DNA from 3 places in the Mesorhizobium sp. DxT genome. Region 3 is predicted to be linked to each of the others. Evidence: riboswitches for the same ligand, from Rfam matches in the RefSeq annotation. Region 3 holds a riboswitch; each other region holds the start of a gene.

Region 1 (9,771 bases), on a different contig from region 3:
GGTTCGATCCGACCTTGCCCCGTGGGCGGGGGGCTTGGGGTTACAGGGCCTTGCCGGACCGAACCGTCTCAGGCAACGAGTGGATGGTCGCCACACAATGGGGCGTCAGCTTGGATAAAATGCGGCGAGAATAAGGCGAGCCATCACCAATCACGACACACCGTGGCACTTTGTGATGCAATGTGACGGAACTTTTTCGACTTCGTATCGAACCCTGACGTGACCCGCGCCGGGCAACGGGGCTTGCATTTCCGGTCTGGAAGCGCGACCTTCGTCTTGTCGTCGAACTGTCACGAAAGGCCACTGCATGACCGATCACGGCACCGGAGCGGAGGGTAAGGACGATTCCGCAATATTGATCCCGCTCCACGAAAGGCGGCGCGAGCGGGATGAGCTTCCGGTAACCTTTCATCGGCGAGAGCTCGATCAGATCCTGAAAATCTACGGCACCATGGTCGCGGCAGGCGAATGGCGCGACTACGCCATCGACCATCTGCGGGACCGTGCAGTGTTCTCGGTCTTTCGGCGCACCAGCGAAGTGCCGCTCTACCAGATCGTCAAGACGCCGGCGCTGGCGCGACGACAGGGCGCCTTTTCGGTGGTTGCGGCGAGCGGTATGATCCTCAAGCGAGGACATGAACTCGGCCGGGTGCTTGCCGTATTCGACAAGCCGCTGAAGCTGGTGGGCACCTGAGCGCCTAATGACCGGGCGCGTCGTCGTCGGTGTCGGCCTCGTTGGCGCCCGCCGGCTCGATCGCAGCAATCCAGCGCTTGATCTCGGTATGCGCAGCGGCATCCGCAGCATGTGCAGCGACATGGGCCTGCTGGCGTAGCGCCAGCCGCATCGCCACGCGGCCGATGCGCGTACGCGGCAGACCATAGCTAGTCGGTTCGTCGGCACGTGAAACCGCTTCCAGCACCCGTGTCTTTTCGGCGAAGGCTTCCGGCGATCCGAAACGGACTAGCATCTGCTGGAAGGCTTCATGCAACGCAGCGTCGAACGGGCGGTCTTCGCCCATCGCGCCGATCACGGGATTGCCGGGATGAAGCGAGCCGAGTGGCAGCAACCCTTTCGGTATCGGCGTGTTTGCCGAGTGCGTGCGACCGGTGGCGAGCAGCTTCGGCAGAAGGTGGGTGTGGGGTCCGGGCGGCGACACGCCGCCCGTGTCCGGCCCGCCGATCTTCTGATAAACCTCGACGCGACCGATATTGGTGATCGCCACGCGGTGCGGATGGGCCGCGAGGATGGCCGGCATCGCCGGATTGCCGGGTTCGAACAGCGAGCGCCCTTCGGCCTGCCGCAAGGTTTCGAGCAGCGCCGGATCGGCAGTCCTGATGCAGAAATCGCATTGCGGCAGCGAAAGCCCCATGTCGAACAGCACGCCATCGCGGTCCTGCGGCCGCACAGCTTCGGTGTCAGGCCCTAGCTCGGTGAGAACGGTGCGGGCGGTGCGGCGTGCCGCGTCTTCCGGCAAACACAATGCGACCGCCTGCGTCCAGCGATGGGCGCGCGGGCTCAGGGTTTCGTATGCAACTGGCACGATATCGTTGACACGACCGGCTTCAACGCGGACACCGCCTCTCGATGTAGCTCTGGCGAGGTTGGCTGTATCGTCTACCTGCGGCTTTTCCCCTTCGTCGTGATGGAACTCGGCGATCGCGCCGAACGTGCCCATGCTCCAGCCGGAGCGCCAATCACGGAGGTGTTCGGCAAGGAGTTGCTGCAGTTGCGTCATGGTCTTCGCCTCGTCATTCGGCCAGATCGAGCGGGTGGACGACGAGGCCGCCGCCGTCTTCGCCCAGATAGGCCTGGATGCCATATACGTCGCGCAGACGCGCGGCGGTGAGAACGTCCTGCGGCGGGCCATCGGCGACGATCGACCCATTGGCCAGCAGCACCAGCCTGGAACACCAGCGGGCGGCGAGGCCAAGATCGTGCAGGCAGGCGATGACGCTTCGTCCCTCCTTGGCGAGCCCGGCAAACACGCGCATGAGCGTGATCTGGTGCGCGGGATCGAGCCCGGCTGTCGGCTCGTCGGCCAGCATCAAGGGCGCCTCCTGCGCCAGCGCGCGGGCGATCAGCACGCGCGCCTTTTCGCCACCGGAAAGCTCGGTGGCGCGGCGGGTTGCGAAGTCTTCGACATCCATGCGCCGCATAGCCTCACGTACCGCCGCTTCATCCGCCGCGCCGGGACGGGCGAAAGGCGGCAGATGGGGCGCGCGGCCGAGGCCGACAAGACGCTCGACGGTCACCGGCCAGGCGATCTCGCGCTCCTGCGGCAGGTAGGAGACGAGCCTGGCGCGCTCCGAAGCACCCATTCCGGCAGCCGGCGTGCCGCCAAGCTCGATGTCGCCTTCGGACGGCGTCAGGCGCAAGATGGTGCGCAGCAGCGTCGACTTCCCGGCTCCGTTGGGCCCGATAAGGCCGACAAATTCGCCTTCCTTGACCGTTAGTGCCACGTCGCGCAGCACGGTCTTGCCGCCGAGTTCGGCCGAAAGACTGGAAAGGGCCAGCAGCGTCACAGCATCCGCCTCCGGGTGCGCCAGACGAGCCAAAGGAAGAACGGCGCGCCGACAATGGCGGTGAGGACACCGAGCTTTAGATCGCGGCCGGGCGCGATCAGGCGGACGAGTATGTCTGCTGCAAGAAGCACTGTAGCTCCACCTAGTGCGCTGGCTGGCAGCAGGCGGGATGGCACGGCACCAACCAGCGGCCGCAGCACGTGGGGCACCACAAGTCCAATGAAGCCGATCGCGCCGGCGATCGCGGTAGCCGCGCCGACAGAAGCCGCCGTGCCGAACACAGCGAGGAACTGGACCCGCCGCATGTCGACCCCCATGCTTGCGGCGGCGTCCGAGCCCAGCGTGAGAACGTCCAGCGGCCGGGCCAGCATGGCGAGCATCACCCAGCCGGCCAGCATGAAGGGCGCCGACAGCCACAGATGGGTCATCGAGCGGTCGGTGAGCGAGCCCAGCATCCAGAATATGATTTCGGTGGCCGCGAAGGGGTTGGGCGACAGGTTCAGCACCAGCGATGTCATCGCGCCGGCAAAGGCCGAAATCGCTACGCCTGCGAGGATGATCGTGAGCGTGCCGCCGCGCTCGCCAGCCATGACGCGCAACAGCAGCACGGCCAGCACGGCGCCTGCCAGGGCTGCAAGCGGCAGGCCGAGCGGAAAGGCAACCGAGATGCCGGTGTAGATGGCGACGACGGCACCCAGAGAGGCCGAAGCGCTGATGCCGAGCAGGCCAGGCTCTGCAAGCGGGTTGCGCAGATAGCCCTGCAGTACCGCGCCGGACAGACCGAGGGTCGCGCCGATCATCAACCCCAGCAGCGCACGGGGGAGGCGTATCTCACGCATCACCAGGGTCAGCAGGTCGGCGTCGCCGGAGACAAGCGCCCCGATGCTCTCGCCGAAGCCGACATCCGCCGGTCCGGTGGTCAGCGACACGAAAAACAGCGCAAGCGTTGCCACCGCAAGCGTCCCCAGTACTGCCACATATTGCATACGATCGCTCATCGCGCGGCCTCTGCATGGGCATTCGCCGCATCGCGTAGCAGTCGCGCGGCCTCGAGCGTGAAGGGCGCGCCGCATATCCAGTAGCGATCCGGGATGCGCACCAGCCGGTCCTGTGAAGCGATCGCCCTGAAGGCGGGATGCCGGAAATTCTCGTGGGCGAGGGCCGGCCGGTCGTAAGTGCGTTCGCCGAGCACGACCAAATCCGGGTCCGCGAGCACGAGCTGCTCGAGTGGCAGGCGCTGTACGCCGACAATGCCGAGCCGGTCGGCGATGCTTTGCAGGCCTGCGGCCTCTATCACGGCGTTGGACAGCGAGCCGTCGCCGGACGTGTAGCTGTTGGCGGAGTAGATCGCGACGGAAAGCGGCGGGGCCGGCTCGCTTGCCAGTTCGGCCAGTCCGGCATCGAGTTCCGCGATCAGTTCGTCCGCGCGTTGCTGCCGACCGAGCAATTCCCCCATGCGGCGTATGTTGGCCCGAACGCCCTCGAACGTGCCTTCGGGGACGAATTCCTCGACCCGAAAGCCCAGGCGCCGCAACATGTCGATGGTTGCCCGCGTGGTGAAAGTGCCGGCAATCACCAGGTCCGGCTGCATCAGGAAGATTTCCTCGCCGAGCCCGTGATTGACAACGTACCGGTCGGCCTCGTCGGCCAGCACGGACACGCCCGGATCGCCGGCAAGGTGCGAAACGGAGTGGAGCTGCCCCTCCGCGGCCAGCAGCATGGCGAGCTGATCCGTGCAGACATTCATCGAGACGACACGGCTTGGTGCGTCGGTCGCCCACGCCGGCGAGATCCCCGCAGCAATTGTCAGGGAAACGGCAAGTATGGCGCGGGCGATGGACACGACGCGTTTCCCGATCAGAATTGCCGGGTCAGGCTCAGATTGACCGTCCGACCCGGCGCGCGGTAACCCGCAACCGTCTCGTACGTCTCGTCGAACAGGTTCTCGACCGAGAACTTCATCGTCGACTTCTCATCGAAGCGATAGCTGGCGGACAGATCGACCGTAACATAGTCCGGCGCCCTGGTGGTGTTGGCCACGTTCGAGTGCTTGGAGGCCACGTAGAGCACCTTTGCCGATAGGTCGAGCTTGTCGGTGGCGGCAAAGTTAAGCTCCGCGCCCGCCTTGAAGCGATCGCGGTTGGGGATGTGGAGCCCATTGTCGAGGTTCACCGGGTCGCGCACGTCAAGCGTGACCTTGCCGCTCCAGCGCTCATCGAATGCGTGCCAGACCGATGCTTCGAAGCCGGTGATGCGTGCACGCGCGACGTTGAACGGGATGTAGGTCGGCGGAACCGACGCGATCGCGTCCCGCAGCCACGTCTGGTAGAAAACGAGATCGACGCTGGTATCGGCGTTGGGCTGCCAGGCTAGCCCGACCTCGTAGGTCTGCGACTTCTCCGGACGCAGGTCCGGATTGGAATAGCCGGGATAATAGAGATCGTTGAAGGTCGGAGCGCGGAAGCCGGTGCCGTAGGACGCGCGGCCGACGAGGCCGGGCACGAATTCGTAGCTGGCGCCGATATTGTAGGTGGTCGCATCCCCGAACTGCTCGTTGTAGTCGTGGCGGATGCCGCTATCGACGGTGAGCGCGCCATAGTCGAGCGAATATTGGGCGAAACCGGCTGCAAGCGTGCGGTCGGTGACTGCAAACGGCACGGACGTGTCGACGCTTTCGCGATAGACCTCGAAGCCGCCAAGCAGCGTGTGGTCGACCAGGCCCGTCGTGAAGCTCTTCTCAGTCGATGCAAGAACGCCATAGCGGGTCGTGTCGAACTCGTCCTCGCCCGGCACGCCGTCACGGAAGTTCGTGCTCAGGTCCACGCCGCTCGAAAATTCCACCGTCGACGACCAGTCGTCTGTGTGGTCGAAGGTTGCACCGGCCTTGCCAGCGAAAGTCGTGGTGTCGACCTCGTTGAAGCCGGGAGCGGTGGCGTCATATTGTGTGCGGCCGCGCGCTAAGAGGCCATCGGCATAGAGCCGGCCCCAGTCGAACTGCTTCGACAGCGAGAAATTGAACGAGCCCTGCATGAAGCCGTCATCATCGGGTTCGTGCCCCCAGGTCGTCGGCAGGGTGAAGTCGTAACCACGCGTGCCAAGGATGCCGCCGCCGACCGAATATTCAAGGCCGTCCACCTCGCCACGAAGATCGGCGGAGAGTTGCGCGCCCCACGGATGGCTGACGCCCGCCGTCACGCTGCCGCAGAAATTGCGGCCGTCACCGCAGGCACCGCCGCGCTTGGTGATGATGTTGATGACGCCGCCCATCGCATCGGCGCCGTATTGCGACGAATGAGGCCCCTTGGCGATCTCGATACGCTCGATCGCCGACAGAGGAATATTGAAAAGCGAGCTGGTGCCGCTGGTTGCCGATGCGGTGCGGACGCCATTGACCAGCACCAGCGTCTGGGTCGAGGACATGCCGCGAAGCTGCACGTTGGACGAAGCGCCCTGGCCACCGTAGCTGGTTATTGAAACGCCGGTATAGCGCTTCAGCAGAGAGGGCAGGTCGGCGGCCGCCGAGCTTGTTATCTCGGCCTCGTCGACAACCGTCACCGACGATGTCGAACGGATCAGCGGCGTCTCGCGCCGCAACGGCGTCGTTACCACGATCGTGTCCAGAACGGTTGTGTCGTTGTCCGTGTCGAGCGCGCTCTGCGCCTGTGCCGCTCCGCATGCCAGCGCGAGCGCGCTTGCCGTCAAAATCCACTGTCTCATGTCTGTCCCCGCTTCCAGGCAAGGGCGCTACGCGCCCCGGTTTCATCAGACCGCAGACGGTTTCAGGCGTGAGGCTTATGACGGGCGAATGCACATCGAACCCCGGCCGTTTCCGGCATGCGGCAACTTTCGATGTCACCGCGACGGACGACCGCGCTAGGACACACCCCGTATCCTGGCTTGGGTGACTGGAACAGGCAGGTCTCCTGGCTCCCGTGTCATCGCCTCCTTCCACCTTCCCGGCCGATCGAGGCCAGTGGCATGTCCGGTAGTTGGCTCAACGGTTACAGTTGCGGGGGCAGCCGCGGCATTGGCCCGCAAAGGCCGCACCGCGTTCCCATTTTCATCCGCCTCGCGGCGGAACCAGTTCCAAGATCGTGCTATCGCGTGCGAAGCCGCTCGTCAACGCAGTTGGATGCGGTTGGATCAACGGGTGATGCCGACCCTGATCGCTTCGAGGATCCGCTGGGCAGCCTTGCCGTCCCCGTAGGGGTTGCTAATTTCGCTGACACGCCGGTAGGCATCGGGAGAATCGAGAAGCTTCTCCGCCTCGCGCACGATGACGTCGGGATCGGTTCCGACCAAACGCGCGGTGCCGGCTGCCACAGCTTCCGGCCGTTCCGTCACGTCGCGGGTGACCAGCACCGGCTTGCCCAGCGACGGCGCCTCCTCCTGGATGCCGCCGGAATCGGTGATGATCAGGTGCGACCGACGCATCAGGTAGATAAACGGCAGATATTCCAGTGGATCGATCAGGAAGACATCGTCGACGCCAGCCAGCGTCTCCCGTGCGGCCTGCTGCACGTTCTCATTCAGGTGGACCGGATAGACGACCTGCACGTCGCCGCGCCGTGCCAGCCGCGCCAGCGCCTCGCACATGCGGCGCAGGCCACCGCCGAAGTTTTCCCGGCGATGCCCAGTGACCAGCAAGAGACGTTTGGCCGGATCGAGATAGGTGAAATTCGAGGCGATCGCGTTTTGCCTCTCCGCATCGCCCTCGATCAGATCGGAGGCCATAAGCAGTGCGTCGATGACCGTGTTGCCGGTGACGACGATGCGCGAACCGTCAATCCGTTCATCGAGCAGGGCTTGGCGCGCCTGCGGCGTCGGGGCGAAGAGCCAGCGTCCGACCACGTCGATGACGCTGCGGTTCATCTCCTCCGGCCACGGACGCATGATGTCGCGGGTGCGCAGACCCGCTTCGACATGGCCTACCGGCACCTGATGGTAGAAGGCCGCCAGCGTCGCCGCCATGGCCGTGGTCGTATCGCCATGGACCAGAACGACGTCCGGCTTGTGCTCGCGGATCACCTTTTCCATGCCCTGCAGCACACGCACGGTGATGTCGGTGAGTGACTGGCCGGGCGTCATGATGTCGAGATCGATATCGGGCTCGATCCCGAAGATGCCGAGCACCTGATCCAGCATCGTGCGATGCTGCCCGGTTACGCAGACGAGGGTCTCGAACGCGGAATCGGCGCGAAACGCCGCCACGACGGGCGCCATCTTGATGGCTTCCGGGCGCGTTCCGAATACGATTGCGACCTTCAAGTGCTGCTCCCCCGTCTCAGGATCACATCATCAGGCCGCGGGCTGCTCGGCCGACGGGTCCTCTCCGGTGACGCTTCCGGCCTCGCTGCTGGTGAAGTAGGCGGATGCCTTCGGCACGGACCCCCGGAACGCGATTCTCCCCTTGCGCATGACGATTGCCCGCGAGCAGAGCGCCGACAGGACGGCCGTCGAGTGCGAGGCAACGACGATTATGCCGCCGGACGCCGTGAACGTTTCCAACCGCCGCTCCGCTTTCGAATGGAAGCGCTTGTCACCGGCGCCGATCACCTCGTCGATGAGGAGGATGTCGGCCTCAAGGGCTGTCATGAACGCAAAACCGAAGCGGGCGCGCATGCCGGCGGAATAGGTGCCGACCGGCAGATCGAAGAAGTCGCCCAGCTCGGTGAAATCGACGATGTCCTCGACGACTTCGGGGATCCGCTTCGGGTCGAGCTGGTGGAGAGCGGCAAGTCGCTGGACGTTTTCCAGGCCGGTCAATCTCAGGTCGATGCCGGCGACCGTGCTGAAAAGCGTGAGGATCTTGCCGCTGTAGGTGCGGGTGCCGCGCGAAAGCGGGAGAATGCCTGCCAGCGTGCGCAGCAACGTGCTTTTGCCGGAGCCGTTGTTGCCGATCAGACCGAGGCGCATGCCTTCGCGCAGATCGAGATTGATGTTGTCCAGCGCGCGCACGAATGTGCGGCTTTCCATCTTGAAGATGGTGCCGCCGAGCAGGTCGCCTACGCCGCGTCCGCGGTCGCGACCGCTGCGCATTACCGGATAGTCGACGCCAGCCTTGGTCAGTTGGATGTGTGTCATCGCCGCAAACTCTTCGTCAGACCTTGAAGATCATCCACCTGCGCGTGACGCCGAAAAGCCAGATCGATACGGCCACCACAAGCAAGGTGAAGGAGCAGGCATAGATATATGAGAGCGCCTCCGGAACGCGGCCGAGCGCAGGCTCGCGAACCACGGCGATCAGATGGGTGAACGGATTGACCATCGCGATCAGGCTCCTCATCTCGCCGCGCTCACCGGCATACCACAGGAGCGGGGTTGCGAAGAACATGATGCCCATAATGGAATTCACTGCCTCCGAAATGTTCGGCAGGAAGGAACTTACCACCATGAAGGTGAGCGCCGTCGCAAATATGAACACGACGGCGATGATAATACCGGGTACCAGCAGCAGCATGGCCGAATTGAAGGTTTCCGGGTAAACCGCGAGGTATCCCGCAAAACCCAGTATGGAAAACGCGAAACGCACCGAATGCTCGGTCATGAAGCGCATGACGCAGGCAAGATAGGTGACATTGCCGTTGCCAAGAATGATCTTGTTTCGCGTCAGGATTCCATACCCTGATGTCACTGCGGCCGAATAAAATACAAACAACGGCAGCCCTATCGAGAGATAGCCGAAATAGTCGTGATGATTTGCCGCGACGGCCGGACCGAGCACGAGAAAGATCACCGTGACACGCAGCAGCGACTGGAAGGTGTAGAACAGCAATCCGAAACGCGTGCGGTGCATCGGAAGCTGAGCGTCGTGAAAACCGAACAGGGACCAGAACCGCCACGACGTGGCGACGGAGCGAAATTCGGCGAGGATGGCTTGCAACGGCTGATACCTTGAATTCTATCCCGCTTGATGCGGCAGCGAGTGTCCCGCGCCGCGCCGGGACACCGTTTGCCCGACCATTGAGGCGGCTGCAAGGTATTTGTTCCCTTTCACCGTTTCCAGGCCAACTGGACAGGGGCGGGGTCAGGGGCTAAGAGACCGCGTCGCCCACGCAGCCGGGATTTCATGTCGCCACCGCAGGTCATCGTCGCATCCGCGCACCCCTACATGCCGGAGATGCGGCTGGGCACCTCCTATCTCGCCGAGGCATTGGCCAATCGGGGCTGGGACGTCCTCTATCTCGACCAGCCGACGTCACTGCTTCATCTCCTTCATCCGAGATCGAGCGACATCGCCCGCAGGAA
Region 2 (9,771 bases), on a different contig from region 3:
GGGCGGTGTATGGGTCTACGATCCGGCAGGGCAGCTTCTCGGCAAGGTTTCGATACCCGAACTCCCGGCCAACCTGCACTGGGGCGGGGAAGACTGGCGCACGCTGTTTGTCTGCGCGTCGACCTCGGTCTATGCCGTGGACGTCAAGATCGGCCCGCGTATCGAACCTTTCATGCGCCCGCGTGCTGCTGCGCGCTCAGGCCCATCGGCCAGCCAGCCCGTCGCTGCGGCCGGCGATGGCAGCTTCAAGCTCGACACGTCGCGCTGCGCACTCATCATCCAGGACATGCAGAACGATGTGGTGATGGAAGGCGGAGCCTTCGCAGATTCCGGTTCGCCGCAGCACTGCCGCGAGCAGAACGCGATCGAGAATGCGCGCCGCCTCGCCGAACATTGCCGCGCGGTCGGCGTGCCGGTGATCCATGTCTGGTTCGAGGTGGACAATGCCGGACGCGGCATGACGCTCAATGCGCCGCTGTTCGAGAACACCATGCAGGCCAACGCGCTGGTGAAAGGCAGTTGGGGCGCCCAGCCCGTGCCGGGGCTGGAAGCGCAGGCGGGCGACCATGTCGTCTCCAAGAACCGCATGAGCGCCTGGGAAGGCACTAGCCTGGAAACCGTGCTCAAGGCCGAGGGCCGGGATACCATCATCGAGACCGGCGCGTGGACCAACATGTCCATCGAGCACACGGCGCGGACCGGCGCCGACAAGGGCTACATCATGATCGTGCCGGAGGATGCCTGCTCGACCATGAACGCCGACTGGCATCGCGCCTCGATTGACTACGCGTTGCAGAATGTCGCCGCCGTGACCACGACGGATGAGGTTCTGCGGGCGCTCGGAGCGGCCGGCTAGCGCCCGCTCACCCGGCTGCGCAACATTGCTCGCGGGAAATCTCACGCTACGCGTTGACACTGTCCGCGTAGCAGATACTAGATGTAGTCGTCATGGTTCTTGCGAGTCGGATTGGACTCAAGAGCTAAGAGGGAAGCCGGTGCGCATGTAGTGCAAGGCCGGCGCTGCCCCCGCAACTGTAAGCAGTGAGCTTGCGTCGAGTTACGCCACTGGTGCGAGAGCGCCGGGAAGGCCGACGAAAGCGGCGACCTGCGAGCCAGGAGACCTGCCGTGACGAACACACACGAACCTCGGGCGGGGTGTCCCGATGGTGCGCGTTGCTGATGCGCGGTCCGCCGTGCGCCCCGGCATGCGTTCCGCGAAATCCCCGTCCAAAACCTACGGGGACAAGATGCCGGCAACCTCTACTCAGCACACCAGCGGGACCGCACCGGTTCCGATTTCCATCGGAACCGCCGACCGGCCAGCGGCCGAACCGGGCTACCGCGTCATTCGCCGCAACGGCGCTGTCACGCCCTTCGACCCGACCAAGATCACGGTAGCGCTGACCAAGGCGTTTCTGGCGGTGGAGGGCTCGACGGCGGCCGGCTCGCGACGCGTCCACGACGTCGTTGAGGAACTGACCGAGCAGGTTGTGTCCGCGCTCACCCGTCGCGTTGGCGAGGGGCGCACATTCCACATCGAGGACGTGCAGGACCAGGTGGAACTCGCGCTGATGCGCGGTGAAAACCACAAGGTCGCGCGCGCCTATGTGCTCTACCGCGAGGAGAGGGCGCGAGAGCGTGCCGCCGGGAAGGCGACCTCGACCGAAAGCGCCGTGCCGTCCCTGCAGGTGAAGGCGGAAGACGGATTGCTCCTCCCGCTCGACGAAGCGCGCCTTGCGCAGATCGTCGAAGAGGCCTGTGCCGACCTTGATGCGGTCTCGTCCACGCCAATCCTTGCCGAGGCGCGGCGCAACCTCTATGACGGCATCACGCTCGACGAACTGTCTCTGGCACCGATTCTCGCCGCGCGCACGCTGGTCGAGCAGGAGCCGAATTACGCCTTCGTTTCCGCCCGCCTGCTGCTCGACAGGTTGCGGCGCGAGGCGCTGACCTTCGTTTCCGGCCGGGCCGAGCAGGCAACGCAGGCCGAGATGTCGGCCCGTTATGCGAGCTATTTCCCCGATTTCATCAAGACCGGCATCGAGGCTGAGCTGATCGACCCGGAACTCGGCCGTTTCGATCTGGCTCGTCTCGGCGCGGCTTTGAAGCCGGAGCGCGACCTGAACTTCCAGTATCTCGGGCTCCAGACCCTCTACGACCGCTATTTCCTGCATACCAAGGGCAAGCGCTTCGAGCTGCCGCAGGCCTTCTTCATGCGCGTCGCGATGGGGCTGGCGATCCGCGAGATCGATCGCGAAGGCAGGGCGATCGAGTTCTATGACCTGCTGTCGTCGTTCGATTTCATGGCCTCCACGCCGACGCTATTCAATTCGGGGACGACGCGGCCGCAGCTTTCCTCCTGCTTCCTGACCACCATCGGCGACGACCTCGACGCCATCTTCAAGGGCGTGAAGGACAATGCACTGCTTGCCAAATATTCGGGCGGGCTTGGCAACGACTGGACGCCGGTGCGCGGCCTTGGCGCCCACATCAAGGGCACCAACGGCGAGAGCCAGGGCGTCGTGCCGTTCCTGAAGGTCGCCAACGACACCGCCATCGCCGTCAACCAGGGCGGCAAGCGCAAGGGCGCGGTCTGCGCCTATCTCGAGACCTGGCATGTCGACATCGAGGAATTCCTCGACCTCAGGAAAAACACCGGCGACGACCGCCGCCGCACGCATGACATGAACACGGCCAACTGGGTGCCGGACCTCTTCATGGAGCGCGTGGAGGCCGACACGGAATGGACGCTGTTCTCGCCCGATGAGACGCCGGACCTGCACGATCTCTACGGCCAATCGTTCCGCAAGGCTTACGAGGCCTACGAGGCGAAGGCGGCTTCCGGGGGGCTGAAGGTGTTCCGCAAGGTCCGCGCGCTCGACCTGTGGCGCAAGATGCTGACCATGCTTTTCGAGACCGGGCACCCATGGGTCACCTTCAAGGACCCGTGCAACATCCGCTCGCCGCAGGGCCACGTCGGCGTTGTGCATTCGTCGAACCTGTGCACGGAAATCACCCTGAACACCTCGAAGGACGAGGTTGCCGTGTGCAATCTCGGTTCGGTTAATCTGCTCAATCACATCGGCGAGCAGGGTCTCGACCTCGCGCACCTTGCGATGACTGTCGGCACTGCCATGCGCATGCTCGACAACGTCATCGACATCAATTTCTACACCATCCCCGAAGCGCGCGCGTCCAACCTACGCCATCGCCCGGTAGGCCTCGGCCTGATGGGCTTCCAGGATGCGTTGCAGAAGCTGCGCCTCGCCTACGCTTCGGACGAGGCGATCGAATTTGCTGATCTTTCGATGGAGGCAATCAGCTATCACGCAATCTCTGCGTCGGTCGATCTTGCCGCCGAGCGCGGCCGCTATGCAAGCTTCGAAGGCTCGCTGTGGTCGAAGGGCATCCTGCCGCTCGATTCGATCCGGCTGCTGGAGGAGGCGCGACCGGGCGTCGAGATGGACAGCGGTTCGACGCTGGATTGGGACGCATTGCGCAAGCGCGTCAGGAAGACCGGCATGCGCAACTCCAACACGATGGCGATCGCGCCGACGGCGACGATTTCCAACATCTGCGGCGTTTCGCAGTCGATCGAGCCGGCCTACCAGAACCTGTTCGTGAAATCGAACATGAGCGGCGACTTCACGGTGGTGAACGCGCAGCTCGTGCACGACCTGAAACAGCGTGGCCTGTGGGACGAGGTGATGGTGTCGGACCTCAAATATTTCGATGGTTCGCTTGGTCAGATCGACCGCATACCGGACGATCTCAAGGCGATCTACGCAACCGCGTTCGAGATCGATTCCACATGGCTGATCGAGGCCGCATCACGTCGCCAGAAATGGATCGATCAGGCCCAATCGCTTAATCTCTACATCGCCAATCCGAGCGGGCGGAAGCTCGACGAGCTCTATCGTTTCGCTTGGAAGAAGGGCCTCAAGACCACCTACTACCTGCGCTCGCGCTCGGCCACCCATGTCGAGAAGTCGACGCTGAAAGGAACCGACGGCAAGCTGAACGCGGTGTCTGCGACGGTTGCGGCGGTGCCCGCCGCTGCGCCGATCGCGATCGACCCTGACGCCGCATGGGGCAAGGCCTGCGCCATCGACGATCCCGACTGCGAGGCTTGCCAGTAGGCGGAAAGGCAATCGCGCAGCTTCGCGCCGCCCCTCATCCCCCTGCCGGGACCTTCTCCCCGTAAACGGGGAGAAGGAGGTTGGCCGCAACGCTGAAACTGCTCTTCTCTCCCTGTTTGCGGGGAGAAGATGCCGGCAGGCAGGTGAGGGGCGGCGCCGACCTCTCAAGGAATTCAAGGAGAACAGCAAAAAATGCTCGACTGGTCAGAACCGAAAGCTACCCCGTCCGCCCCGCCGCTCGGCGCACCCGCTGCCGATGCCACCGGCCTCGGCGAGATCGAACGCGGCGGCGCGCGCGTATCTGTCGATGACAAGCGCATGATCAACGCCCGCGCTGACGTGAACCAGCTATTGCCGCTAAAATATCGCTGGGCGTGGGAGAAATATCTGTCCGGCTGCAACAACCACTGGATGCCGACCGAGGTGTCCATGCAGGCCGACATCGCGCTGTGGAAGTCGAAGGACGGGCTGACGGATGACGAGCGGCGCATGATCAAGCGCAATCTCGGCTTCTTCGCCGCATCCGAATCGCTGGTTGCCAACAACATCGTGCTGGCGATCTACCGGCATCTGACGAACCCCGAATGCCGGCAGTACCTGCTGCGCCAGGCGTTCGAGGAGGCGATCCATACGCATACCTTCCAGTACATCGTGGAAAGTCTTTCCCTCGACGAAGGCGAACTCTTCAATATGTACCGCGAGGTGCCGTCGATCACCGACAAGGCGGCGTGGGCGCTGAAGCACACACAGAACCTCGACAATCCTGATTTCCGGACCGGCACCCCAGAGAGCGATACCGCCTTCCTGCGCGATCTCGTCGCCTTCTACGTCATTTTCGAGGGCATGTGGTTCTACACCGGCTTCGCGCAGATCCTGTCGCTTGGCCGGCGCAACAAGATGGTCGGCATCGCCGAGCAGTACCAGTACATCCTGCGCGACGAATCGATACACCTGAATTTCGGCATCGACGTCATCAACCAGATCAAGCTGGAGAACTCGCATCTGTGGTCGAAGGCGTTCCAGGACGAGGTGCGCGGCATGATCGCCGATGCAGCCAGGCTGGAGGCTGCCTACGGTCGCGATACCATGCCGCGCGGCTTCCTCGGTCTGAATGCGGCGTTGTGCGAACAGTACATGCATTTCATCGCCAACCGGCGCTGCGCGCAGCTCGGCCTCGCTCCGGTTTTCGAGGAGACCGAAAACCCGTTCCCGTGGATGTCGGAGGCTATGGATCTGAAGAAGGAAAAGAACTTCTTTGAAACGCGCGTGATCGAATACCAGAACGGCGGCGCGTTGAATTGGGATTGAGGTGCAGGAAGAAAGCTGGTGCTGCGAGAGAGGATTGAACTCTCGACCTCTCCCTTACCAAGGGAGTGCTCTACCACTGAGCTACCGCAGCAGGCCTTGAATGCGGCGGACTTCTGCCACAAGCGTCGGCTAAGCGCAAGCGTGGATCGGTTCATTCTTGAGTGCGTTTCCCATTGGGTGCCGCACCGGCGACCGATCCTGCAAATCGGGCGGCTTGAGCGCGGGCGCGCCTGTGCTGTAGGCTGCGCCGCCAGATGAACACAATTTGCTTTTAGCCGGGGTATTCCCGATTGAACCCGCCACGCGTGCCCTCACCGACCAATTCCGGGTCTAAACAGACCGAAGAGCAGGACAGGAAGGCCGCGCGGCTGGCCCAGAAGCTGCGAGCCAATCTTCAAAGGCGAAAGGCGCAGGCGCGATCGAGACGGGAAGGCGGGGCCGATTCGCGCCCCGAAGGATTGTTGAAGGGGGAAGGGGACGACAGCGAATGAGCCGGCTTGCCGGGTGCCGCTTCGCAATTGCTTCCCCCACGATCCTGTTGAATCAGACCGCCCGCCGCGCTAGACGGGCCGGCCTCGGACCATTGGACGCAATCATGCCGGCAGGCCGGCGAGGGGACCACGCATGGATCGTATCAGGATAGTCGGCGGCAAGGAACTGAACGGGTCGATCCCGATCTCCGGCGCCAAGAACGCCGCCCTCCCGCTGATGATCGCATCGCTCCTGACCGACGAGACGCTTAGCCTCGAAAACGTGCCGCATCTGGCCGATGTCGAGCAGCTCACGCGCATCCTCGGTAATCACGGTGTCGACTACTCGGTCAACGGCCGCCGCGAGGCGCAGAACTCGACCTATGCCCGCACGGTGAACTTCACCGCCCGCAACATCGTCGACACCGTTGCGCCCTACGAGCTGGTGTCGAAGATGCGCGCCTCGTTCTGGGTTATCGGCCCGTTGCTTGCGCGCATGGGCGAGGCGCGTGTTTCGCTGCCGGGCGGCTGTGCCATCGGCACGAGGCCCGTCGACCTCTTCATCGATGGTCTGCGAGCGCTGGGTGCGGAGATCGAGATCGAGCAGGGTTACGTCCATGCCAGCGCGCCCAAGGGCCTCATCGGCGACCGTTATGTATTCCCCAAGGTCTCAGTCGGCGCGACCCATGTGCTGATGATGGCGGCGTCTCTCGCGCGCGGGCAGACGGTGCTGGAAAACGCTGCCCGCGAGCCGGAGATCGTCAATCTTGCCGAATGCCTGAACGCGATGGGCGCGCGCATCTCCGGCGCCGGCACTTCGACTATCGTGATCGACGGCGTCACCTCGCTGTCGGGCGCGACGCATCAGGTTATCCCCGACCGCATCGAGACCGGCACCTACGCCATGGCGGTCGCCATGACGGGTGGCGATGTTGTGCTGGAAGGCGCGCGCGCCGACCTTCTGGAGGATGCGCTCGACGCCGTTTCGCGCGCCGGGGCCGAAATCACGCCGCTCAACTCCGGTATCCGCGTCCGCCGAAACGGTGCCGGCATCCTGCCGGTCGATGTCACGACCGAACCTTTCCCCGGCTTCCCGACCGACCTGCAGGCCCAGTTCATGGGCCTGATGACGCGCGCGGCAGGCCGCTCGCGCATCACCGAGACCATTTTCGAGAACCGCTTCATGCATGTGCAGGAGCTCGCGCGTCTCGGCGCAAAGATCACGCTGTCGGGGCAGACGGCCATCGTCGATGGGGTGCCGCAGCTCAAGGGCGCTCCGGTGATGGCGACCGACCTGCGCGCCTCGGTTTCGCTCGTGATTGCCGGGCTTGCCGCCGATGGCGAGACCGTCGTCAACCGCGTCTATCATCTCGACCGCGGCTTCGAGCGGCTGGAAGAGAAACTCTCCGGTTGCGGAGCGACGATCGAGCGCCTCTCTTCTTAGGGGCCCAAGGCATTAGGGCCGTGGGGAAACGGGTGGTTGTTTCCCTACTGCCTTATTCCCCTAATTCCCTATTCCCCTCTCATCCTGTTGCGCCGCACATCAAGACGGCCTAACACCGGAACTGAACCGTTCCGGCCCTCGCGGATTGCGTATCGATGTCACAACTGAAGCTTGTCGCCCTCGACGAACAGGATCTACAGGTCATCTCTGCCCATACGCAGGATGCCGTGATGAAGATCGGCGACCTGTCCTATCTTGCCGCGGAGAAGCGTTTCGTGGCCGCGATCAACCGCTTCGCCTGGGAGGCGAGGAAGGGCTTCTTCTCACGCCACAACGAACGACGTCGCAGCGCGCTGCATTTCGAGAGCGTTCGCGGCGTCAAGCTGACGGGCATTGATCGCAGCAAGGCCGACGATGTGCTGTCGCTGCTTGCGATCCGCTTCGAACCGGGCGCAGAGGCGCCGGCCGGTTCGATCGAACTCACCTTCTCCGGCGGTGCCGCGATCCGGCTGGAGGTGGACTACATCGAAGCGCGCCTTGCCGATCTTGGCGCCGCATGGGAAACACCGTCCCGCCCCGTCCATACGGGTTGAGGGAGCTCTACCGACCATGCCATTACGCCTCGACCGATCCGCTGCCGGTTTCGAAGCCGACTTCGCCGCATTCCTCGCCACAAAGCGGGAAGTGTCGGAGGACGTGGACACGGTGGTGCGCGATATCATCGCGCGCGTTCGGGAAGAGGGCGACGCGGCGCTCATCGACTATACTAGGCGGTTCGACCGGCTCGATCTCTCCAAAACGGGCATAGCCGTAAGCGAAGCCGAGGTCGAAGCGGCAATGGCCGAAGTCGATGCCGATACGCTTGCTGCCCTGCGTTTCGCACATGAGCGCATCACCGCTCACCATGCGCGCCAGATGCCGCAGGACGACCGCTATGTCGATCCGATCGGCGTCGAGCTCGGTTCGCGCTGGACGGCAGTCGAAGCGGTCGGCCTCTACGTGCCCGGCGGGACCGCGAGCTATCCGAGTTCCGTGCTGATGAACGCCGTGCCGGCCAGGGTCGCGGGCGTTGAGCGCATTGTCATGACGGTGCCGTCGCCGGACGGACAGCTAAACCCGTTCGTTCTTGCCGCAGCCCGGCTTGCCGGAGTGTCCGAAATCTACCGTGTCGGCGGCGCGCAGGCGGTTGCCGCCCTTGCCTATGGCACCGAGACCATCGCGCCGGTGGCGAAGATCGTCGGTCCGGGCAACGCCTATGTCGCCGCAGCAAAGCGACGCGTGTTCGGCACGGTCGGCATCGACATGATCGCCGGCCCGTCCGAGGTGCTGGTGATTGCCGATGGCAACAACGACCCGTCATGGCTGGCCGCCGACCTGCTCGCACAGGCCGAGCACGACGCTGCCGCACAGTCGATCCTGATAACCGACGATGCAGGGCTCGCCGACGCGGTCGAGGCCGAGGTGGAACGTCAGCTTGCCCGCCTTCCGCGCGGCGAGATGGCAGCCGCAAGCTGGCGTGATTTCGGCGCTGTCATCCTCGTGGCGAATCTCGCCGATGCCGTGCCGCTCGCAAACCGCATCGCGGCCGAGCATCTCGAGCTCGCGATGGACGACGCCGAAAACTACGTCGAAAAAATCCGCAACGCGGGCGCGGTTTTTCTCGGCCGCCACACGCCCGAGGTGATCGGCGACTATGTCGGCGGTTCCAATCACGTTTTGCCGACTGCGCGGTCGGCGCGTTTCTCGTCTGGTCTCTCGGTGCTCGATTTCGTCAAGCGCACGTCTCTCCTGAAGCTCGGACCCGAGCAGTTGCGCCTGCTGGCCCCTGCCGCGATCGCGCTCGCGCGCGCCGAGAATCTGGACGGCCATGCGGCTTCCGTCGCAATCCGGCTCAATCCCGAAAGCTAGGTCATGAGCGAGCGCGATCGAAACGCCCGGCTGATCGATGTCGAACTCGACGAATCGATCGGGCGCTCGACGCCGGACGTCGAGCACGAACGCGCAGTCGCGATTTTCGACCTGATCGAGGATAACTCGTTTCGGCCTGCCGGCGATGACAAGGGCGGGCCCTACAAGCTGAGACTGTCGGTTGTCGATTCGAAGCTGGTCTTCGCGATTTCACGCGAGGATGGCGAGGCCGTCGTCACCCACATCCTGTCACTGACGCCGTTCCGGCGCGTGGTGAAGGATTATTTCCTGATCTGCGAGAGCTATTACGAAGCGATACGGACCTCGACGCCGTCGCAGATCGAGGCGATCGACATGGGCCGCCGCGGCCTTCACAACGAAGGGTCGCAAACCCTGATGGACCGCCTCGCCGGCAAGATCGATGTCGATTTCGATACCGCGCGCCGGATCTTCACCCTGGTCTGCGTGCTGCACTGGCGGGGCTGACGATGTCGGCGACGGG
Region 3 (9,771 bases):
TCGCGAATCCCGGCGCGCACGGTGGTGAGCGATCCGCTCCGCCATCTCGCCGTCCAGCGCCTGCGCCGTCGCGATATAGCTCCAGGGCGCCGGCTCTGCTGACAGAAGGTCCTCGGCGTGGTGGCTCTTTCCGGAGCGCGCACCGCCGAGGACGAAAGTCAGCGTACCGGTCGGGTCAGGCAAGGCTGCTTTGCGGCTCGCCGAGCCCCTGCGCGAAACGCGGCCGCAGCACGCCAACTATGGCGCCGAGAGCCAGCCAGAAGACGAGGTTGGTCACGGTCACCGCCACAACAAAGCTGTGGTGGAGATGGGCCGGGACCAGCGTATCGTGGCTCTCCGGCTGCGGAGCGCCGATGACGTGCGGCAGCACGATCAGCACGGCACCCAGGGCCGCCAGCGCCGCCGACCGCGTCAGCGCGATAAGCGCGAGTCCACCGGCCGTGGCAATGACGACACCGATCCACCATGCCTGCCGCGCGAAGAGATCGGCGGCAGGCATGCCCGGCAGTTCGGGCGGCAGGCCTAGTCCGGGTGCAAGCGTGAACACCGAGAAACCAGCGAACCCCCAGAATAGTCCCTGCCGCCAGCCGGCGATCCCGCCAACCAGTTCGGATGCAACAACCAGCAGCAGGCTGAAGCCAATGCCGGTCACAATGGCTGCAAGGGCGGTGTAGAGGGTTCGTTCCAGCCCGTCGGCGGGCATCCACGCCTCGTCGCCATGGCTGTGCCCGGCTGCACCGTGATCGTGTGATTCTTCAGCCGCAGCACCTTCTTCGCCTGCGCCTTCATAGGCTTCGGCTTGGAGAATGAGGGGAACCGTGAAGGCAACCTGCATGGCGGTCATCACGAAACCCGCGAACAGCCCGGAGAGCGCCGCGACGAACACGACGTTACGAAATATGGTCATGGCTTAACTCTCGTATCAGTGGCAGGGAAATGCCATCGAATGGCGGTAGTCGTGGCCGGCATTGTGCATCACTTCGATATGGGAAAAGCCCACGAAGCCGGTGATGAACAGGCCCAGAAAACCTGCGAGCGAGAGCTGCAAGAGGCGCGATTGAGAAGAAGCGGCACCGATAGCGCCAGATGAAGTAGCCATGATTCGTCCTTTCCCCTCCACCCGAGGGAACGTGTTGCGATAGTCAGCGGCAGGTCTCCTGGCTCGCGGGTCACAGCCCTTCCCCGCCTTCCCGAAGCGAATGCTCCAGTGGCTTTTGGGGAAAGGCTCTCCGCTTACAGTTGCGGGGGCAGCCGCGGAATCGGGCGCTGTTGGCCCTCACCGCATTCCCTCTGGTCCCTTGCGGAAACCGACGACGCTTTCACCATAGCGCAATCATCGGCTGCCGCAACCTTCAATCGAGCCGCGTTGACAGCCTTACCTCGGGCGACCTAAATGGACGCCGACGGTCCTGTCGCCGCGAGGTGACAGGCTAAGAGGGAATACGGTGCGCTTTCGGGCAAATCCGTAGCTGTCCCCGCAACTGTAGACGGATAGTTCCTGTCGAATGCCACTGAAGCGGGTGCTTCGGGAAGGCGGCAGGAGCAGCGATCCGTGAGCCAGGAGACCTGCCGTCGCAGACCCAATCCTGACCGCCCGGCGGGTGTTCCCGGGCAAGGAGCGCAATGTGACGGACATAATTTCCGGCGAGTTGAAGCCGGACCTCGATGCCTCTTCGCCAGATAGCGAGACCGCGTCCGCGGTTACCATAATCGTCTGCAGTTCCTGCCGCTATCCAGGCACGCCGGCCGAAACCTTTCCACGACCCGGATCGGCGCTGGCCGACGCCACCCGCGAGGCCGCAGCAGGCAGCACGGTCGACGTCAGGCAGGTCGCCTGCCTCGGCAACTGCAAGCGAGGCCTGAGCGCCGCCGTGCTGCGCGCCGGCTCGTGGAGCTACATCTTCGGCGAACTCGACACCGACAACGCCGCAGACCTCGTTGCGGGCGCGGAGCTCTTTGCCGGCTCATCCGATGGTTTCATGCCGTTCCGCAGTCGGCCGGAAGCGCTCAAGCGCGGCCTCATCGCCCGCGTCCCCACCGCAGCCAACCTTCAGGATCTCAAATGAACACGTCCGTCCAGCGCATCCCCTGCACCGTCGTCACCGGCTTTCTCGGCGCCGGCAAGACCACGCTCATCCGCAACCTGATAGAGAATGCCGGCGGCAGGAAACTCGCCGTCATCGTCAACGAGTTCGGCGATGTCGGCATCGATGGCGAAATCCTGCGCGGCTGCGGCGTCGAGAACTGCTCCGAGGAGGACATCGTCGAACTGGCCAATGGCTGCATATGCTGCACCGTCGCCGACGATTTCGTGCCGGCTCTGGACAAGATCCTGTCGCGCGGCACGCAGGTCGACCATATCCTGATCGAGACGTCGGGCCTCGCCCTGCCCAAGCCGCTGGTGCAGGCCTTCCAGTGGCCTGCCGTGCGCAACCGCGTGACGGTGGACAGCGTGGTTGCAGTGGTCGACGGACCCGCGCTTGCCGCGGGCGAGGTGACGGGCGACCGCGACGCGCTCGAACAGCAGCGGGCAGCGGACGAATCGATCGACCACGAAGACCCGGTAGAGGAAGTCTTCGAGGATCAGGTCGCCTGCGCAGACCTGATCGTGCTGTCCAAGAGCGACTTGCTGGACGATGCCGCCAGACGCCGGGCCGAAGCAGCGGTGGCCGAGCATCTGCCGCGCGCGGTCAAGATCGTAGCCGTCGCAAACGGCCGCATCGATGCAGGCGCCGTGCTCGGCCTCGGCCTCGCCGTCGAAAACGACATCGAGAACCGCAAGACGCACCACGATGACGAGGAAGATCACGAGCACGACGATTTCGACTCCTTCGTCATCGACCTTCCGGCGATCGCAAGCCCCGAGGAGCTTGCCCGCAAGGTGGCAAGCGCTGCTGAGGCTGAGAACGTCCTGCGCCTGAAGGGGTTCGCCCATGTCGAGGGCAAGCCCATGCGCCTTCTGGTGCAGGCGGTCGGCCCGCGCGTGTCGCATCACTACGACCGCGCCTGGGAAGCCGGCGAAGAGAAGGCGACACGGCTCGTCGTGATCGGCCTGAAGGGGCTCGACCGCGCCGCCGTGGAGCGGCTGCTGGCCGCCTGAGACGATGCACATCCTCGCGACATCTTCCGCCTCGCTGGACGACCTGATCGACCCCGTCGATCTGGCCATGCAGCCAGCGGAGATGATCGCGCTCTCCTTCTCCGACAGCGATCTTGCCGCGCTTTCACGGGCGTGGAAGGCCGCCGACGGCGCGTTGCCTTCGCTACGGCTGGCGGCCCTGCGCGACCTGCGGCATCCGATGTCCGTCGACCTCTGGCTCGATGGCGCGGGCGGGACGGCGAAGGTCGTGGTGGTGCGCCTCCTCGGCGGCCACGACTACTGGCGCTATGGCTGCGACAGACTGGCGGAAACCGCGCGGCGAAACGGCATCGCGCTTGCGCTGCTGCCGGGTGAATGCCGCGAGCGCGACGAGCGGCTGGCTGGGCTCTCGACGATCCCGGACGTCGAGTATGATGCCCTGCTGGCCTGTTTCCGCGAGGGCGGGCCGGCCAATCTCGCCCTGGCGCTGCGCCATATGGCGCGGCTGGCCGGCCACGAGGTCGAGGCGGCAACGGCGGCCTCTATCGCAAAAGCTGGTTACTATCTGCCTGGCGAAGGTGTCGTTGCTCCCGAACGGATCGAACCGGATGGCAGGCCCGTCGTGCCGCTGCTGTTCTATCGATCGATGCTGCTGGCGGACGACGTCGCGCCCATCGACGCGCTGGCGAGTGCACTTGAGGCACGCGGCATCCGTGCCCTGCCTGTCTTCGTTGCCAGCCTGCGCGACGACGCGGCGCGAGCTCTGCTCAAGGACGTGGTGAAGCGTTTCGCGCCGCCGCTGCTGGTCACCGCGACGGCTTTCGCCACCGGTGCCGAACCCGGCGAGCAGAACATCTTCGACGACATCGGCCTTCCGGTGTTTCAGGTAGCCATTGCCACGACGAGGCGGGACGCCTGGGCGGAAGGCCAGCGCGGGCTGGCGCCGGCAGACCTTGCGATGCACGTGGTCCTGCCGGAACTCGACGGCCGGCTGATGGCCGGCGCAATCTCCTTCAAGCACACGGCGGAACCAGACGCCCAACTGGCGTTGAGACCTACGGTCAACCGGCCGGAGCTCGACCGGGTCGAGCAGGTGGCCGCCCGCATCGAGGCTTTCCTCAGTCTGCAAGCGACGCCGCCCGCCGAGCGCCGCGTGGCGATCCTCGTTCCCGACTATCCGGCTGCGGCCGGCCGTACCGGTTATGCCGTCGGCCTCGATGTGCCGCAAAGCGTGCTGGAGATACTGCGCGACCTGAAGAACGCCGGCTATTCGGTTGAGAAGATTCCAGATTCGGCGCGCGAACTCATGCGGCTGCTTGAGCGCGAAAGCGACGCACTTGCGCTTGATGTCTATCGCAACGCCCTTTCCGACCTACCGCTGGAATCCGTCCAAGCGCTGCAGGCGGCCTGGGGCGACCCTGCCGACGATGCAGCCGAAGGCAGGTTCCGCTTCCGCGCGGCCCGGTTCGGCAATATCACCGTCGCGCTTGCACCCGATCGCGGCCGTTCCGCCGACAGGCGCGTCGACTATCACGATCCGGCCCTTCCGCCGCGCCATGCGCTCGTTGCATTCGGCGTCTGGCTGCGCCAAGCGCTTGGCTGCCACGCATTGGTGCATGTGGGTGCGCATGGCACGCTCGAGTGGTTGCCCGGCAAGACGGTCGCGCTGTCGAGCGGCTGCTTCCCCGAGATCGTCGCCGGCGCACTGCCGGTCATCTACCCCTTTATCGTCAGCAATCCCGGCGAGGCCGCACAGGCCAAGCGGCGCATCGCAGCAGTCACGCTCGGCCACCTGACGCCGGCACTGGTCGGCGCGGGCTTGACGCAAGAGCAGCAGGCGCTGGAGCGGCTGGTCGACGAGTACGCACAGGCCGACGGGCTCGACCGGCGGCGGCGCGACCGGCTGGCGAAGCTGATCATGGAGACCGCGGCCGAAACCGGCCTGGCCCGCGATGCAAGCGTTTCGACCGACAACCCCGACGAGGCATTGCTGCAGATCGATGCGTGGCTGTGCGATCTCAAGGACTTCGCGGTCAAGGACGGGTTGCACATCTATGGCCGCAGCCCGGACGGGGAAACTGACACGGTGCGCAAGGCCAGCGCCGAAGCGGAGCGAAAAGCGCTGCTCGTCGCACTCGATGGCCGGCGCATTGCCGCAGGCCCCTCGGGTGCGCCGGCGCGCGGCCGCACCGATGTGTTTCCGACCGGGCGCAATCTGTTCACGGCCGATCCACGCACGCTGCCGACGCCGACCGCCGCAGCGCTCGGCGAGGCGGCGGCAAAAGAGGTCGTGCGCGGCTATATGCAGGACCACGGCGACTATCCGCGCGCGATGGTGATCGATCTGTGGGGCTCGGCCTCCCTGCGTACCGGCGGCGAGGAAATCGCGCAGGGGCTGGCGCTGATGGGCTGCCGCCCGCAATGGGACCATGCGACCGGGCGCGTCACCGGTATCGAGGTGCTGCCGCCTGCCGCTATCGGGCGCCCCCGCGTCGACGTGACCTGGCGTATTTCCGGCCTGTTCCGCGACATGTTCCCGACCCAGATCGCATTGATCGACGCAGCGGTCGCGGCCGTCGCCGCGCGCGACGAGGCCGCTCCGGAGAACCCGCTGGCCGCTGGCCGCCACGTTGGTGATGCGCGGCCCGTTCGAATCTTTGGGTCCGCACCCGGTACCTATGGCTCCGGCATCGAGGAGAAGCTCGCAAGCGGCGCATGGGACGAGCGGGCGGAACTTGGCCGCGCCTATCTCGAAGCGACCACCCATGCCTATGGCGGCGCGGATGGCGAGGGCTTGGCTGTGCCCGGTGCGTTCGCGGACCGTATCGCGGGCGCCGACCTGCTCGTGCATGTCAGCGACGACCCCGGTCGCGACATACTCGAAGGGTCTGCGGACGTCGCCTTTGTCGGCGGCTTCGCGGCGGCGGTTGCCGCACTCGGCGGCAAGGCCGACATCGTCATGCTCGACGTCACCGATCCGGCGCGGCCGCGCGCCCGCTCGGTCGTTTCCGCCGTGACGCGTACCGTCCGCGCCCGCGCGCTCAATTCGCGCTTCATCGCTGGCCAGATGCGCCACGGCCCACGTGGCGGTGCGGAATTTGCCGAGACGGTGGACCGTCTGGTGGGTTTTGCCGAAACGGCGGAAGCGATCCCCAGCAACCTGCTGGAAGATGTGCACGACGCCTATCTCGGCGACCCGGCGGTGCGCGCCTTCCTGCTCGACCAGAACCCGGCGGCCGCCCGCGCCATCGCGGAGCGGTTCGCGGCGGCACGTCGGCGTGGGCTCTGGCACCCGCTGCGCAATTCGGTCGACGAGGATCTGGCCGCGCTCATCGCCGAGGCGCAGGCGCTGGAGCAGGCCGCATGAGCCCGGACCTGCGCCGGGGCGCCTGCCCCTCCCTTTCCGCGCCTATGCAGACGGGCGACGGCCTGCTTGCGCGGCTCAACCCCGCCGACGGCGCGCTGACAGGAGACCAGCTTGCCGGTGTGGCGGATGCAGCCCAAGCGTTCGGAAACGGCCAGCTTGAAATCTCCGCTCGCGGCAACCTGCAGATCAGGGGACTGACGCGCGCTTCGGCAAACGTCCTTGCAGATGCGGTTGCGGAGTTGGGCATCGCGGTTCACCCAGGCATAGAGGTGCGGACGGGAGCCTTGGCCGGACTCGACACCGCGGAGATCGCAGACCCCCGCCCGCTCGCCGGGGCGATCCGAAAACGGGCACTGCCGCTTGCCGACCGGCTCGCGCCCAAGCTGTCGGTGGTGGTCGATGGCGGCGGCGCCCTGCCTCTCCATGAACTTGTTGCGGATGTGCGGCTCCGCGCCATCTCGGCACGCGAGTGGCTGGTGGAAGCAGGCCGCACGGTGGTCGGCACCGGTGGGCCGGACGCGGCTGTCGATGCGGCGCTCTTCGTGCTCGACCACCTGTCGGAACGCGGCCCCGGCGCGCGCGGTCGCGACCTGGACGACGCCGCGATCAGCGCGGTTTCCGCCAGCCTGAAACCCGCCCCGCAAAGAGCCCCGGCGCAAGCGACGCTGCCGGTCGGGCGCTTTCCACTGCGCGACGGCAGGATGGCACGCGGCATTGCGCTGGCTTTCGGCCAGATCGATGCGAGCAGCCTCAGAACCCTTGCACAAGCGGCGGAATCGGAAACGGTCTTCCGGCTTGCGCCCGGCCGTGGACTGCTGGTGCTGAACATGTCTGAGGCCGAAGAACACACGCTGGTCGAGACCGCCACCCGGCTTGGTCTCGTGACCGAAGCGAGCGATCCCAGGCTGCGCATCGTGACCTGCGCCGGGGCGCCAGCGTGTGCCTCCGCTCATCTGGCTACCAAGGCGATCGCCGCTGCCCTGGCAATGGAGATACCGGATGGAAGCGGGATCGTTCATCTTTCCGGCTGTGCCAAGCAGTGCGCCAACCCGCGACGGGCGGCCGCGACCCTGATCGGCGGGGCGCAAGGCTACGAAATTGAAACGAAGGACGACGCCATGCGCGCGCGGCTTAAGCGCATCGCCGAAAGCCATGGCGCTGCGGCGCGGAGACGGAGTGCATGACGGCAGCGAACGACTACATACGCGATGGAACTGCGATCTACGAAAAATCCTTCGCCATCATCCGTGCCGAGGCCGACCTGTCGCGTTTCAGCGCCGATCAGGCAGACGTCGCCATTCGCATGATCCATGCCTGCGGGCTGGTCGAGGCGGCCGAAGCCTTTCATTTCTCGCCGGATTTCGTGTCTGACGGGCGCAAAGCCCTCATGGGCGGCGCGCCGATCCTGTGTGATGCCGAAATGGTGGCCCATGGCGTCACCCGTGCCCGCCTGCCGGCCGACAATGCCGTGATCTGTACGCTGCGCGATCCACGCACGGCCGAACTCGCCGCAAGCATGGGCAATACGCGCTCGGCTGCTGCGCTTGAGCTCTGGCGCGGCCACCTCGCCGGCGCCGTCGTCGCGATCGGCAATGCGCCGACGGCACTGTTTCATCTACTCGACATGCTGTCGGCCGGCGCGCCGAAACCCGCTGCGATCATCGGCATGCCGGTCGGCTTCGTCGGTGCTGCCGAATCCAAGGACGCACTGGCCGAAGGCAGCCACGGCGTGCCGTTTGCCATCGTGCGCGGACGGCTGGGCGGCAGCGCGATGACGGCCGCTGCGATCAACGCACTCGCGAGGCCGGGACTGTGACGGGAAAACTGATTGGCGTCGGGACCGGCCCAGGCGATCCGGAACTGCTAACCTTGAAGGCTGTGCGCGCGCTGGCGGAGGCCGACGTGATCGCCCATTTCGCCAAGCGCGGCAATTCCAGCAATGCGCGCCGCATAGTGGCGGGGCACCTGCGCCTGGGCGTGTTGGAACTGCCGCTACTCTACCCGGTCACCACCGAGATCGCGCGCAGCGACGACGCTTACGGCTCTGCGATCGGCACGTTCTACGAGGACGCCGCAGCCTCGGTTGCCGCACATCTGGAAGCCGGCCGCAGCGTTGCCGTGCTGAGCGAGGGCGATCCTCTTTTCTACGGCTCCTACATGCACCTCCACGTGCGCCTTGCGAACCGTTTTCCGACCGAGGTGATTCCGGGCGTCACGGCCATGTCCGGCGCCTGGTCGGCGGTTGGCGCGCCCATCGCCCAGGGCGACGACGTCCTATGCGTGCTGCCCGGTACCCTGCCTGACGATGAGCTCGCACGGCGCCTTTCGGCTTCCGAGGCGTGCGTCATCATGAAGGTCGGGCGCAACCTGCCGCGTATCCGTCGCGCGCTCGACATCGCCGGCAGGCTCGACGAGGCAATCTATGTCGAGCGCGCCACGATGGCAGAAATGACGTTTGCCCGGCTGTCCGAACGGCCGGACGATGCGGCTCCCTACTTTTCCATCGTGCTCGTGCCGGGATGGAGCGGGCGACGATGAATGAGCAAACGACCACAGGCCGGCTGACGGTGGTAGGGCTTGGGCCGGGCAGTCCGCGTCAGCTCACGCCCGAAGCTCACGCGGCGATCGAAGCATCCAGCGACCTTTTCGGCTACGGTCCCTATCTCGACCGCATCGCGCTGCTGCCGGGCCAGACTGCACACCGCTCCGACAACCGGGAAGAAATTGCACGTGCTTCGGCGGCACTCGAACTGGCGGCAAGCGGCCGCCAGGTAGCCGTGGTTTCCGGCGGCGATGCCGGAGTCTTTGCCATGGCAGCAGCCGTGTGCGAGGCCATCGAGGCAGGGCCGGAAGCCTGGCGGGAACTGGAAATTTCGATCGTGCCGGGCGTGACCGCGATGCTTGCCGTGGCAGCCAGTGTCGGCGCACCGCTCGGCCATGATTTCTGCGCGCTGTCACTGTCCGACAATCTCAAGCCGTGGGAAACGATTGAACAGCGCCTGCGCGCGGCGGCTTCGGCCGGCTTCGTGATCGCGATCTACAATCCGGTCAGCCGCGCAAGACCTTGGCAGCTCGACAAGGCGTTTTCGATCCTGCGAGAGGAGTTGCCCGAGACCGTACCGGTTGTATTCGGCCGCGCAGCCGGCAGGGCTGACGAGAAAATGACGTTGACCGATCTGGCGGGTGCCGAGGGCGCGCTCGCCGACATGGCGACCTGCGTCATTGTCGGCTCGCTCGAAACGAGAACGGTCCCGCGTAGTGGATTGCCGCCCCTCGTTTATTCGCCGCGATCGACCGGCAGGTCAGCATGACTACATATGCGCAT

What was found. Region 3 has a riboswitch for cobalamin ahead of ACVJNE_RS15380 (DUF1636 family protein). Riboswitches for the same ligand answer to the same signal wherever they lie in the genome.
Region 1: linked by a shared signal. The riboswitch ahead of ACVJNE_RS05605 (TonB-dependent receptor domain-containing protein) and the one ahead of ACVJNE_RS15380 (DUF1636 family protein) in region 3 are both predicted to bind cobalamin.
Region 2: linked by a shared signal. The riboswitch ahead of ACVJNE_RS09840 (ribonucleoside-diphosphate reductase subunit alpha) and the one ahead of ACVJNE_RS15380 (DUF1636 family protein) in region 3 are both predicted to bind cobalamin.

Annotation. Positions count from the first base shown of each region.
Region 1 covers NZ_JBZFLJ010000002.1:310,627-320,397, reverse strand. Annotated here, with positions in the region: gene ACVJNE_RS05630 (DUF2794 domain-containing protein) at 308-694, shown strand; gene ACVJNE_RS05625 (DUF6925 family protein) at 699-1,820, opposite strand; gene ACVJNE_RS05620 (ABC transporter ATP-binding protein) at 1,750-2,523, opposite strand; gene ACVJNE_RS05615 (FecCD family ABC transporter permease) at 2,520-3,521, opposite strand; gene ACVJNE_RS05610 (ABC transporter substrate-binding protein) at 3,518-4,366, opposite strand; gene ACVJNE_RS05605 (TonB-dependent receptor domain-containing protein) at 4,381-6,240, opposite strand; cobalamin riboswitch at 6,420-6,623, opposite strand; gene wecB (non-hydrolyzing UDP-N-acetylglucosamine 2-epimerase) at 6,667-7,791, opposite strand; gene ACVJNE_RS05595 (ABC transporter ATP-binding protein) at 7,822-8,607, opposite strand; gene ACVJNE_RS05590 (ABC transporter permease) at 8,624-9,406, opposite strand; gene ACVJNE_RS05585 (glycosyltransferase family protein) at 9,593-9,771, shown strand, end outside.
Region 2 covers NZ_JBZFLJ010000004.1:115,649-125,419, forward strand. Annotated here, with positions in the region: gene ACVJNE_RS09835 (isochorismatase family protein) at 1-856, shown strand, start outside; cobalamin riboswitch at 933-1,143, shown strand; gene ACVJNE_RS09840 (ribonucleoside-diphosphate reductase subunit alpha) at 1,248-4,139, shown strand; gene ACVJNE_RS09845 (ribonucleotide-diphosphate reductase subunit beta) at 4,332-5,447, shown strand; tRNA gene ACVJNE_RS09850 (tRNA-Thr) at 5,464-5,538, opposite strand; gene murA (UDP-N-acetylglucosamine 1-carboxyvinyltransferase) at 6,072-7,361, shown strand; gene ACVJNE_RS09860 (DUF2948 family protein) at 7,517-7,954, shown strand; gene hisD (histidinol dehydrogenase) at 7,971-9,269, shown strand; gene ACVJNE_RS09870 (UPF0262 family protein) at 9,273-9,755, shown strand; gene ACVJNE_RS09875 (arsenate-mycothiol transferase ArsC) at 9,752-9,771, shown strand, end outside.
Region 3 covers NZ_JBZFLJ010000007.1:256,604-266,374, reverse strand. Annotated here, with positions in the region: gene cobU (bifunctional adenosylcobinamide kinase/adenosylcobinamide-phosphate guanylyltransferase) at 1-183, opposite strand, end outside; gene ACVJNE_RS15390 (CbtA family protein) at 176-907, opposite strand; gene ACVJNE_RS15385 (CbtB domain-containing protein) at 923-1,099, opposite strand; cobalamin riboswitch at 1,131-1,327, opposite strand; cobalamin riboswitch at 1,388-1,588, shown strand; gene ACVJNE_RS15380 (DUF1636 family protein) at 1,626-2,066, shown strand; gene cobW (cobalamin biosynthesis protein CobW) at 2,063-3,100, shown strand; gene cobN (cobaltochelatase subunit CobN) at 3,105-6,446, shown strand; gene cobG (precorrin-3B synthase) at 6,443-7,630, shown strand; gene ACVJNE_RS15360 (precorrin-8X methylmutase) at 7,627-8,262, shown strand; gene ACVJNE_RS15355 (precorrin-2 C(20)-methyltransferase) at 8,259-8,984, shown strand; gene ACVJNE_RS15350 (precorrin-3B C(17)-methyltransferase) at 8,981-9,757, shown strand; gene ACVJNE_RS15345 (cobalt-precorrin-6A reductase) at 9,724-9,771, opposite strand, start outside.